DNA from 2 places in the Exiguobacterium sp. BMC-KP genome. Region 1 is predicted to be linked to the other one. Evidence: a T-box and tRNA genes for the amino acid it is inferred to sense, from the RefSeq annotation. Region 1 holds a T-box; the other holds one or more tRNA genes.
The links. A T-box is a leader RNA that pairs with one kind of tRNA and senses whether it is charged. The one in region 1 lies ahead of alaS (alanine--tRNA ligase), so its partner is inferred to be a tRNA-Ala.

Region 1 (6,235 bases):
ATTGTTGAAACAAGCAGACTGATCTAAAAAAGACGATTCCTTGTGGAGTCGTCTTTTTGTGTTTTATTCAATTCCCAACTTCACGGATGACGCGGAGGGGAGGTCCCGAAAAATCTTCATAGGCTTCATCCATGTTTTTCGTATACAGTTCGATGACATTGTTCTCCGTATCCTTGAAATAAGCCGAATGCTCTTTTTGATTGGATGTCTCTTGTTCATCCCATTCTCTTAACTTCACGGTAATCGATGCTTCCCGTAGTTGATTGAGCGCTTGTTGGAACTCTTCTTTTTCGACGTAAAAGGCGCAGTGCACATGGACGCCGCCTTCATCATATAACGTATCCCATTCGGATACAGGTAAGTGCTTGACCGTTCGTTCCTCCATCGTGAAGTCTCGTTTTAACCACAGACCAAGTCGTGTGTTGCCACCAATATACAGCCACGTCGCCCAGACGCCGTCCTGTTCGGATTGTTCCTTGCTTGGTTCTGCATCCTCAGGTGCCCATTGTTCGACGATCGGAATGCCCAGTGTTCCGTTCCAAAAGCGAACAGCGCGATCCATATCCTCGACTTCCAGTACTAATTCACACAAACCTGCAATCGGTAAACGTGCCATCCTTGAACTCCTCCTCGTAACGAAATGTTTCACGGTATGTTTCCCTGATTTAAAATCTGGTAAACGAATGCTATGATGAAAGCAGCGAATGAAAAAGAGAGAAAGAAGGTGGAGTGATGGAGCACCCCCATCAAGTCGTCGGACGCGTCAAACGTGTGCTCTTTTCTTCTGAGGAAGAAGCACACTCCATTGTATTGGTCGCCGTCAAAGAAAAAAACTTTGAACTAAAAGAAACCGAACTCGTCATTACGGGCACTGGTGTCGGGATTGAACTCGGAGGCACCTATCAAGCCTTCGGTCGTCTCGTTGATCATCCACGTTTCGGGAAACAACTGAAAGCGGAACTGATTCGTCGTTCAGTTCCGATGACAAAACATGCAACGGTCCGCTTCTTGACGAATGGTTCGTTCACCGGCATTGGACCGAAGACAGCGAAAAATATCGTCGATGCTCTCGGAGAAGAGGCAGTGGATCTTATTTTAAAGGACGAGCGTGTCCTCAACCAAGTTCCCGGATTAAAACAAAAACAGGCAGACATCATTTTGAGTCGACTCGCTACGTTGTATGGTGTCGATCAGTTGATGCTGTTTTTAGCACCGTTTGATGTCACACCGAAGCTAGCGGCAAAGATTTATGCTGCTTACGAAGGAGACGCCATGGCACGGATTCGGGAGAATCCATATTCCTTAATGTATGAAGTGAACGGGATTGGTTTTAAGACAGCCGATCATATTGCGTCACACCTCGGACTTGTCGGGCTACATCCGGAGCGTGTCGCGGCTTCAATCATGCACATACTAGAACAAGAAGCAGGCGAAGGGCATGCCTTTGCAACGGTCGACTCGTTACTCCAACGGGCGCCCCGTTTATTAGGTGAAGATCCAGGCGAACGATTGGAACAAGCAATTGAACTGTTACTCGCTGAGGATAAGGTCAAGCTTGAGGAAGGTTGCTTGTATCTGCCGACAATCTTTTATGCAGAAGTCCGAGCTGCGAAGGAACTAGCACGCGTCATGGCGAACGGTGCCGAACAGGAAGTCGATGTCGCGACGATCCTTGAAGCGATTGGTCATCTCGAAGAACAGTTCGGGATGGAATATGCAGCACAACAGCGGGAAGCAATCGAGTTAGCGGTCAAAGCACCGCTGATGGTGCTAACCGGTGGACCGGGTACGGGTAAGACGACCGTCATTAAAGGAATTTTACATGCACTGCAGGAAATCCATGACTGGCCGCTTGAGAAGAGCCGCGTCAAGACAGGTGATGTTTATCCGTATGTTCTCGTTGCGCCGACCGGACGCGCCGCAAAACGGCTGTCGGAAGCAACGGACGTACCAGCGATGACGATTCATCGCCTCTTGAAGTATGACGGAACGAACTTTCAATTGAATGAGGATCAGCCGATTACAGGAAAGGTACTGATCATCGATGAGTCGTCGATGATTGATATCTATCTGTTATCGAGTTTGCTCCGTGCCGTACCGAACGGAATGAAAATCCTGTTCGTCGGTGACCGCGATCAGTTACCGTCCGTTGGTCCGGGACAAGTCCTCGCTGACTTGATGGATACGGAAGGAATTCCGGTCGTTCGCTTGAACGTCGTCCATCGTCAAGCGGAAGATTCCTCGATATTACGACTCGCTCACGATTTGAAGAATCGGACGACGTCTTCTGATTTACTAGCACCACTCGCGGATCGCCGATTCTATACAGCTTCACCGCAAGAGACGTTACGCGGCATTTCTGCCTTTGCGGAAAAAGCGCTTGCGAAAGGCTATTCGAAATTCGATGTTCAGGTCCTCGCGCCGACCTATCGTGGTCAGGTCGGGATTGACGAATTAAATGTCGCCTTACAACGTGTCTATAACCCAGAAGAGCCGAAAAAACGCGAAGTCAAACAAGGTACGCGGATTTATCGGACTGGAGATAAAATTCTCCAACTCGTCAACAATGCGGAAGAAAACGTCTATAACGGGGATATTGGGGAAATCGTTAATATCTTTTTCGCCAAAGAAAATGTCGATAAAGTTGATAAAATCATCGCCCGTTTCGATCAAACGGAAGTCGAGTATAACCGGAGTGACTGGGATCAATTCACACATGCCTATGCCATCACGATCCATAAGGCGCAAGGGTCTGAGTTTCCAATCGTCTTAATGCCGGTCTATTTCACAGGAGCGTTCAAACATTCCCGAAATTTAATTTATACGGCGGTCACTCGGGCAAAGTCGAGTCTCCTGTTGTTTGGTGATCCGCGTGCGTTCCATAAAGCGTCACAAGAAGAGGAACCACGTCGCCGAACACGATTGATTGAACGACTTGGTGGCGTGACAAAGACTTGACGGATGCTGTTCGATAGGTAATAATCACGGTAGATGAATGGACGTAACACGTTGATGGAAGATAAGTAAAAGGAAAACTCGAGTCCAGAGAGAAGTGAGCCTGCTGCAATCACTTTCTCGAGTTCCTTTGAAGCTCCTTCCGGAGTCGGGTGTAAACACCTGCGGGTCATCCCCGTTATCAGATGTTCGAGGTAAGCAATGTCGTTGCTTACGAACGAGGGTGGTACCACGGAAGCGATGCTTTCGTCCCTTTTCAGGGATGAAAGCATCGCTTTTTTGCGTCCAAATAAAACAATGGGGGTAACTTTTCATGAAAGCATTAAAACCATTAACGGGTGCACAAATCCGTCAGATGTATCTCGATTTCTTCCAGAGTAAAGGACATGCGATCGAACCGAGTGCTTCACTCGTACCGGTCGAAGATCCATCACTCTTGTGGATCAACTCAGGTGTTGCGACACTCAAAAAATATTTTGATGGTCGCGTCATTCCTGACAATCCACGTATCGTCAACGCACAAAAATCAATCCGGACGAACGATATCGAAAACGTCGGGAAAACAGCACGTCACCATACATTCTTTGAGATGCTCGGGAACTTCTCCGTCGGTGATTACTTCCGCGAAGATGCCATCAAATGGGGCTGGGAACTCTTAACGAGCGATGACTGGTACGGTCTTGATCCGGAACGTCTCTCGGTCACGATTCACCCGGAAGATGACGCAGCACGTCAAATCTGGTTAGAACTCGGCGTACCAGCTGAACGAATCATTCCACTAGAAGATAACTTCTGGGAAATCGGTGAAGGTCCATCCGGTCCGAATACGGAAATCTTCTTCGACCGTGGACCAGCTTTCGGAGATGATCCGAACGATTCAGAACTTTACCCAGGTGGTGAAAACGAACGTTATCTTGAGATCTGGAATATCGTCTTCAGTCAATACAACCACGATGGACACGGCAACTACACGGAGCTTCCACGTAAAAACATCGATACAGGAATGGGACTCGAACGGATGGCATGTGTCATGCAGGATGTCCCAACGAACTTCGATACGGATCTGTTCATGCCAATCATCCATAAAACAGAAGAGATTAGCGGCAAAATCTACCGTGACGACTCGAAACTCGATGTAGCGTTCAAAGTCATCGCAGACCACATCCGTACGGTTTCATTCGCAATCGGTGACGGTGCGCTTCCTTCGAATGAAGGTCGCGGATATGTCCTTCGTCGTTTATTGCGCCGTGCAGTTCGTTATGCGAAGATGCTTGGCATCGAGCGTCCGTTCATGTATGAACTCGTCGATACGGTCGGTAATGTCATGGTCGACTTCTACCCACAAGTTCCAGAAAAAGCAGACTTCATCAAACGTGTCATCAAAAATGAAGAAGAGCGTTTCCACGAGACACTTCATGACGGTCTTGCAATCTTGAACACAGTGGCTCAGAATTCTAAAGCAAACGGTGAGCATGTCATCAGTGGTGAAGATGCGTTCCGTCTTTATGACACATACGGTTTCCCACTTGAATTGACGGTCGAGTATGCTGAAGATCATCAAATGTCTGTTGATGAAGAAGGCTTCAAACAAGCGATGGATGCACAACGCCAGCGTGCGCGTGCAGCGCGTGAAGAGAGTGGTTCGATGCAACAGCAATCGGAAGTCCTCTCGACGCTAAAAGATAAAAGTACGTTCGTCGGCTATACCGACCTTAAGGCGGATGCAAAAATCATCGCATTGTTGCATGATGGAGAACGAGTCACAGAAGTGGCTGCTGGTGAAGAAGCACAAGTTATTCTCGACATCACACCGTTCTATGCTGAAAGTGGTGGTGAAGTCGCAGATACAGGAACAATCGAAGGCAAAGACTTCGTTCTTGATGTCAAAGATGTTCAAAAAGCACCGAACGGTCAAAACTTGCACACAGTCATCGTCCGTACAGGGATTGCAACTGAAGCAGCAGACGTCGTTGCAAACGTCGAAGCAGCAGAACGTAAAGCGGTCACGAAAAACCATACGGCAACACACTTGCTTCATAAAGCATTAAAAGATACGCTCGGCACACACGTCAACCAAGCGGGATCACTCGTTTCTCCAGAACGTCTTCGTTTTGACTTCTCACACTTTGGTGCCGTGACACAAGAAGAATTGACGAAAATCGAACAAGACGTTAACCAAGCGATCTGGGCATCTCTACCGGTCGATATCGAAGAGATGAACATTGCTGATGCAAAAGCAAAAGGTGCAATGGCATTGTTCGGTGAGAAGTACGGTGAAACAGTTCGTGTTGTCTCAGCGGGCACATACTCGATTGAATTGTGTGGCGGGATCCACGTCGGGAACACAGCAGAAATCGGCTTGTTCAAGATCGTTTCAGAGTCTGGTATCGGAGCAGGTACACGCCGAATCGAAGCCGTAACGGGTGCAGGCGCATATCGTGTCATGAATCAGCACTTAGAAACACTTGAGCAAGCAGCGTCTGTTCTAAAGACGAAGACGACAGAAGTTCCTGTCCGTATCGAAGCGTTGCAACAACAGCTCCGTGAGACAGAACGAGCAAACGAATCGTTGCAAGCAAAACTTGCAAACATCGAAGCAGCTTCGCTTAAGGATGATGTCGAAGAAATCAACGGTGTACGTGTCCTTGCAAAACGTGTCGATGTCTCAGACATGGATGCACTTCGTGGCATGATGGATGAGTTAAAGAGCTCGATCGGCTCAGCAATCATCGTACTCGGTAGTGCGCAAGGTGAGAAAGTCAATCTCGTCGCAAGCGTCTCAAAAGATTTAATTGACCAAGGATACCATGCTGGTAAATTGATCAAGGAAGTCGCAACACGCTGTGGCGGTGGTGGTGGCGGTCGCCCTGACATGGCTCAAGCTGGCGGAAAAGATGCGTCGAAATTAGAAGAAGCACTCGCGTACGCTTCACAATACGTGCAATCACTGGCATAATAGAAACGTAGTGTATATGAAAGAGGTGATGAACGTGAGTCAGATGGATCAAACGATGAAATTTAACTTTCCAGAAGACGATAACAAGGCAGCGACACGTGATGTGTTGTTGACGGTCTATCATGCTTTAGAAGAAAAAGGATATCATCCGATCAACCAAATCGTCGGCTATCTCCTATCTGGAGATCCTGCTTACATTCCTCGTCATAATGACGCACGTAACTTAATTCGTAAGATTGAACGCGACGAATTGCTCGAAGAACTCGTGAAATCTTATTTGGCGGAGAGTGGAAATTCAAAATGAAACGTGCAATGGGACTAGAT
Region 2 (6,235 bases), 710 kb from region 1:
CGCGCCATTGACCTTAAAGTCTTTTGCGATTCGCTGCATGACGAGTGCTGTTCCTCCTGCGACGTGCGGTGCTGCCATCGAAGTACCACTCATGACACCATACTCGTTATCGTTAAGTGTCGAGTAGATTTTCCCACCTGGTGCCGTGATTTCTGGCTTGAAATCAAGGTTCGGTGTCACACCCCATGACGTGAAATCAGACATCTCGCCCGCTACTGGGTTATCTGCTGAGACTGCTTTTCCATCGAACGTCACAGCAATCGCTTTCCCTGCTTTTGCTTTTGCTTCAAGATCGTTCCCGTCCGCGATACTGAGCGTCACCATCGGAATCGTCGGATTGTTGAGTGCCATACTGACATAATCCCCGTGATCAACTCGTCCACGAACGATGACCCCAGCTGCCCCTTGCTTCTCCGCTTCTGCTTGGATCATGCCGTAGTTAAAGCTGCCATTACGCACGACAAAGACGACTTTGCCTTTGACATCTTTTCCTTCGTAGTTCGATGCTTGACCATCACCGACATAGATGACGTCTTGCTTCTCCTTGTTGAACACCTTAATCGGATTCGGCGAGTCCTGCTTTTGATACGCCAAGTAACCAGCATCCTGTCCGTCGATCGTCAGTGCCATGCCTTCAAGCGTCAATTTCGTATTCTCTAGCGATGCGACTTGTAACGCTTGGCTGATCAGCCCTGGAGATCCTACGACACCGATGTCAGGATTCGCTGTATACGGATTGCCTGCACCATGTCCTGTAAATGCCGAGTTCCCGGCAGAGATCGCGCATAAAATCCCGTTGTTCATCGCGTTGACGATTGCGCGTTGTTCCGGATCATCCGCATTGACGAACGATGCCGTCGATCCGAGACTCATGTTGATGACATCCGCACCGAGGGCAATCGCATCATCGATTGCTTTGATGTAGATATCGCTAAATGTAGATGGCATTCCTGGGTCGTTTCCGAATACCTTCATTGCTAGCAATTGTGTCTCAGGAGCAACCCCCTTGATACCACCGTTTGCTTCATCCCCGTTTGCTCCGACCGTACCCGCAACGTGCATCCCATGCATCGATGCGCCTGCCCCTAAATCACGGATTTCACTATCGTGATCAGCGTAGTTATAGCCGTACGGTACTTTTTCCGTAAAATACTTTCCCTTTAGTCCTTTTGTTTCTTTGGCACTTTCGACTTTAGAAGATGTCAAATCCACATTCGTCTCCGGGCTCAAGACCATATCTTTATGCGACGGATCAATCCCCGTATCGATGACAGCTACGATCGTCCCTTCCCCTTTGAAGCCGTAGTCCTGCCATGTTTCCTTTGCATTAACCATATCTTTGCTGTATAACATGTCTGGTTTTGCGCCTTTATCGACTTTCGGGCGCGCATATTCGTGCGCAATATGTACATCCTTGACCCCGTCTAACTTTTTAATATCTTGAATATCCCCGAACTTTACTTCTCCACTAAATCCATTCAAAACAGTCGTGAAGCTTTCTTTATACGTCACCGGAATCGCTTGTTTCGCGATGGCAGACTTGACTGACTTCTGAACGGTAACAAGACGATCCTTAATCGACTCTTTTTCGGCATTGCTCAATGTGCTATACCGCTTGTTTTGTGCCTGTGCGATTTGAATGGCTGGCTTCTGCTCCATCTCGATGACGACACGAACCTTATCGGACTGCTTATACACCTTCTCCTGTCCTGTTTTCTTTAGTGAGAGGGCTTGAGGTTTTTGACCGCTTGCCTTGTCTTGCGAAGACAGTGCTCCTTGAGCACTGACTAAGTTGGAAGACGTCATCAAGACGGCTGCCATAAGCGCAATCTTCTTCTTCATGCTTCTTTTCCCCTTTTCTGAAAAACCATAATAGTACTACTCACAAAACAGTTAAACGAAAATTCTGTATATTTAGTTTAATGAAATAGATGGAAATAAACAATTCAGTTTTGTCTGTTTTATATAATTATTTGTTTTTATTGTCATGTTATATTTCATTTCCATATTTCGAGAGCAACAAAAAAACTCTTGAATCCTCAAGAGTTTAAAGTGTACGAATTTGGTGGAGACTATCGGGATCGAACCGACGACCTTTTGGCTGCCAGCCAAACGCTCTCCCAGCTGAGCTAAGCCCCCATGAATTATCTTTAGTATACGCATCACTAACTGCTTTATCAATATAAAAATAACGCTTTCATAAAAAAGAATTCCTCCCAAAATCGTCGGAGGAATTCACGATTCATTTATTCAGTTCACGCATCAAATCCGCCTGTCGTTCAAGCTCTGCCTGTTGCTCGAGGATCAAGACCTTTTTGTACGTTCGCGCAGAAATCAAGATGCTGATCTCATAGAGAACGAACAATGGAACCGAGATCATCAAGTGTGACGTCACGTCCGGCGGTGCAATCAATGCTGCAACGACGAACAGCGCAAAATACGCATATTTCCGATTCTTTCGCATGAAATATGGCGTCACGAGACCAAGACGTGTCAGGAACATTGTCACGACCGGCAATTGGAAAAGAAGACCGAATGGCATTGTCAGCCGGATCAAGAAACTGAAGTAGTTTTCAACCCCGATGACTTGTTCGATCCCTAACTCTTTCCCGAGATCCGTTGAGACTTCAAGCAAGAAGGGCAGCAACCAGAAATACGAGAAGGCTACGCCAGCCAAAAACAGAAAGAAGATGACTGGAATATACGTCAGTGTCGCTTTTTGCTCCTTGTCATAAAGTCCTGGTCGGACGAATGCCCAGAGTTGATACATCCAGAACGGTGACGCTAAAATCAACGCGATGATGAACGCTAGATTCAAATACAACATTAAAGGATCGGCGACGTTGAAGGCATTCAAACCGATGCCGAGCTCTTTTAAGTCCGCTTGTAGAAAACGAACGAGCGGTCGGACGAGCGGAAATGCGACAGCGAACAGGACGACGACGATGATAAGCGACCAGACGATCCGTTTCCGGAGTTCGTCAAGGTGCGACGTCATGCTTTGCTCTTGATCAACCGTCATGATTCAATCACTTCTCTTTCGGTTCGTCCTTTTTATCGTCGTCCATGATACCGTTCGTGGCATTCTTGAACTCTTTCAATGTCTGACCAGCAGCACGTCCGAATTCTGGTAACTTCTTCGGTCCGAAGATGATCAACGCGACGACTGCGATTAATCCGATGCTCGCAGGTCCGATACCTAATGTGAGCGGGATAAGGTTTTCCATTATGATTTCACTCCTTCAGCTGATTGCGAATAATGCTTCATGAAATAAACTAACGACTGCAACTCGATCGATAAATCGATGTGATGGACCCGGACGCTCGCTGGCACGTTCAACCGTGCAGGCGTAAAGTTCAGAATACCTGTCACACCATACTCGACTAACTCATCCGCTACTGACTGTGCGAACTGCGATGGAACCGTCAAGATGGCAACATCGACCTGATTCGCTTCGATTTGTTCTTTCATGTCCGAAACATGATAGATTGGAACGTCATGCGTCGTTGTTCCGACCTTCTCTTCGTCCGCATCAAACGCAACGACTATCCGAGTACTATTATTCTTTAAAAAGTTATAATTTGCAAACGCTGTTCCGAGATGACCGACCCCGATTAAGGCAACATTCGTCACCTCATCTTGATTCAAGGTTTTCCGGAAAAACGTTAAAAGATGTTGAACGTTATATCCATACCCCTTTTTCCCTAGTGCCCCAAAGTAGGAAAAATCGCGACGAATCGTTGCTGAATCAACCTTCACCGCCTCGCTTAACTCAGCAGAAGAGACGCGGAGCTTACCTGAATTGTATAAACTTTGGATGAAGCGATAATATAGCGGCAACCGTTTTGCTGTCGCTTGTGGAATTTTTGTGTCTGGTCCATTCATCCTGCAGTTCCCCCTTCGGCCACATCCATCGTGGCACCCAAATCTTTGCAAAAAGCTTTCTACTCTTCTTGATTGTAAACCACTTCACATAGAGTCACAAATAATATATTCCGCACGACCTCGTGCTTTTGTTCGTGATAGACTAAAGGGTGGAAGGATGGATGGAAATGATACTCTTACAAGTCAACCAACTCTCGAAATCATTCGGCGTCGAGCCGATTTTAGAAAATATCAAACTAGAAGTACAAGAACGCGACCGAATTGCGCTTGTCGGGCGAAACGGTGCCGGAAAATCGACCTTGCTCAAAATCATCGCTGGCGAACTGAGTCACGACTCGGGCGACATCATGAAGGGCAAGGACGTCAAAATCGGTTATCTCGCGCAAGACAGTGGTCTTGAATCGAATGAATCGATTTGGAACGAGATGCTGACCGTCTTTGAACATTTACAAGAACAAGAACGGACACTACGCCGGATGGAAATCGAAATGGGGATGGAACATATCTTGAACGACCCTGTCGCTTACGATCGTCTCTTGAAGACGTACGATCAAGCACAGCACGACTTCTCAGAAGCTGGTGGTTATCAGTTCGAAGCGAATATTCGCTCTGTCTTGCACGGAATGCGCTTTTATCCCGACGATTACTCACGCCGGATCCAGACGTTATCTGGTGGTCAACGGACACGGCTCGCTTTAGCGAAGATGCTCTTGCAAGCACCAGAACTCCTCATTCTCGATGAGCCGACCAATCACCTCGATATCGATACGCTTGCTTGGCTCGAAAGTTATCTCGGTGGTTATCGTGGTGCCGTCCTGATCGTCTCGCACGACCGGTACTTCCTCGACCAAGTCGTCAATGTCGTCTATGAGCTCTCCCGCAATGTCTGTCGTAAGTTCACGGGGAACTATACGAAGTACTTGGAACAAAAAGCGGCATTGTACGATCAAGAAATGAAACAGTTCGAACAGCAACAAGAAGAGCTCGCGAAGATGCAGGACTTCATTCAACGAAATATCGCCCGGGCGACGACGACAAAACGTGCGCAAAGCGTTCGAAAACGACTCGAGAAAGTTGATCGGCTCGATCGACCGGATGGGGATGAGCGTAGTACGGTCCTCTCCTTCCCGATTGAAAAACAAAGCGGTAACGACGTCCTGCAAGTCAATCAACTGGCGATTGGTTATGAAGAAGCTGTCTCAAAAGATATCACGTTCCGTTTGCAACGTGGCGAATCGCTCGCACTCGTTGGTCCGAACGGAATCGGGAAGTCGACGCTCTTAAAAGTCCTCGTCGGTCGCTTACGTCCCCTCGTCGGTGATTTCCGTTTCGGAACCGGCGTCTCGATCGGATATTACGATCAAGAGCAAGCAGAACTCAATGACCGAAATCGTGTCATCGATGAGATTTGGAACGAATGGCCACTGATGCGCGAACAAGAAGTTCGTTCTGTCCTTGGACAATTCTTGTTTAGCGGTGACGACGTCTTCAAAATCGTCCATGAGTTATCAGGTGGAGAACGCGGACGTCTCGCGCTCGCAAAACTGAAATTACGCAAGACGAACGTCCTCGTCCTCGATGAGCCGACGAACCACTTGGATCTTGATTCGAAGATGGTTCTTGAAAATGCACTCGTCGACTATGAAGGGACGCTACTATTCGTCTCCCACGACCGTTACTTCATCGACCGGATCGCGACACGCGTTATCGAGATGAGTGAGGCTGGTGTGACAGAGTACCTCGGCGATTATTCGTACTACACGGAGAAGAAGGCGGAACAAGAAGAAATCGCTCGCCTCGAAGCCGAGGAAGCAAAAGCGGCAAAAGTCATAGCATCGAAGACGATCGATAAAGAAGCACAAAAGGAAGAAAAGAAACGCCGTCAGCAAATCGAACAAATTGAACAAGACATCGAGCAGCTTGAACAACGTTCGGCGGAAATTGAACAGTTGCTGTGCGAGCCGGAAGTCTTCAATGATATTCCGAAAGCGACGGCGCTTTCAGCAGAACGTGATCAGATTGATATCGATTTGCTCGAATTGATGGAACGATGGGAGAATCAACACTGATGCGAACGAAAAGCTTTTTCATCAATCTCATTTTAGGATTACTATCCGGTGTTCTTTATTTCGTCCCTTTGTATGCAGATTATGTGTCCGTCTTTATCCGACCAGATGCCTTTAATGCTGCACTTCCTTTGTTCCTCTTGATTTCCTGCATGATCGGACTCGTCATCCAGACATGGAGCGGTCTTCTCGTCAGTCTGCTCTCCGGACTTTGTTGTACGCTCCTGACGACACAGCTATTCGTTGAACTTAATGATCCGTTGATCTTATCGTATTATGGGAG

Region 2: it has a tRNA-Ala gene. The T-box ahead of alaS (alanine--tRNA ligase) is inferred to sense a tRNA for this amino acid. The anticodon was not compared.

Annotation. Positions count from the first base shown of each region.
Region 1 is NZ_LGIW01000015.1:1,440,672-1,446,906, reverse strand. It holds gene ADM98_RS13385 (tetratricopeptide repeat protein) at 1-22, shown strand, start outside; gene ADM98_RS13380 (VOC family protein) at 68-616, opposite strand; gene recD2 (SF1B family DNA helicase RecD2) at 733-2,958, shown strand; T-box leader at 3,001-3,212, shown strand; gene alaS (alanine--tRNA ligase) at 3,269-5,911, shown strand; gene ADM98_RS13365 (IreB family regulatory phosphoprotein) at 5,946-6,215, shown strand; gene ruvX (Holliday junction resolvase RuvX) at 6,212-6,235, shown strand, end outside.
Region 2 is NZ_LGIW01000015.1:2,150,787-2,157,021, forward strand. It holds gene ADM98_RS16735 (S8 family serine peptidase) at 1-1,842, opposite strand, end outside; tRNA gene ADM98_RS16740 (tRNA-Ala) at 2,064-2,139, opposite strand; gene tatC (twin-arginine translocase subunit TatC) at 2,243-3,022, opposite strand; gene ADM98_RS16750 (twin-arginine translocase TatA/TatE family subunit) at 3,030-3,227, opposite strand; gene ADM98_RS16755 (redox-sensing transcriptional repressor Rex) at 3,227-3,886, opposite strand; gene ADM98_RS16760 (ATP-binding cassette domain-containing protein) at 4,054-5,955, shown strand; gene ADM98_RS16765 (hypothetical protein) at 5,955-6,235, shown strand, end outside.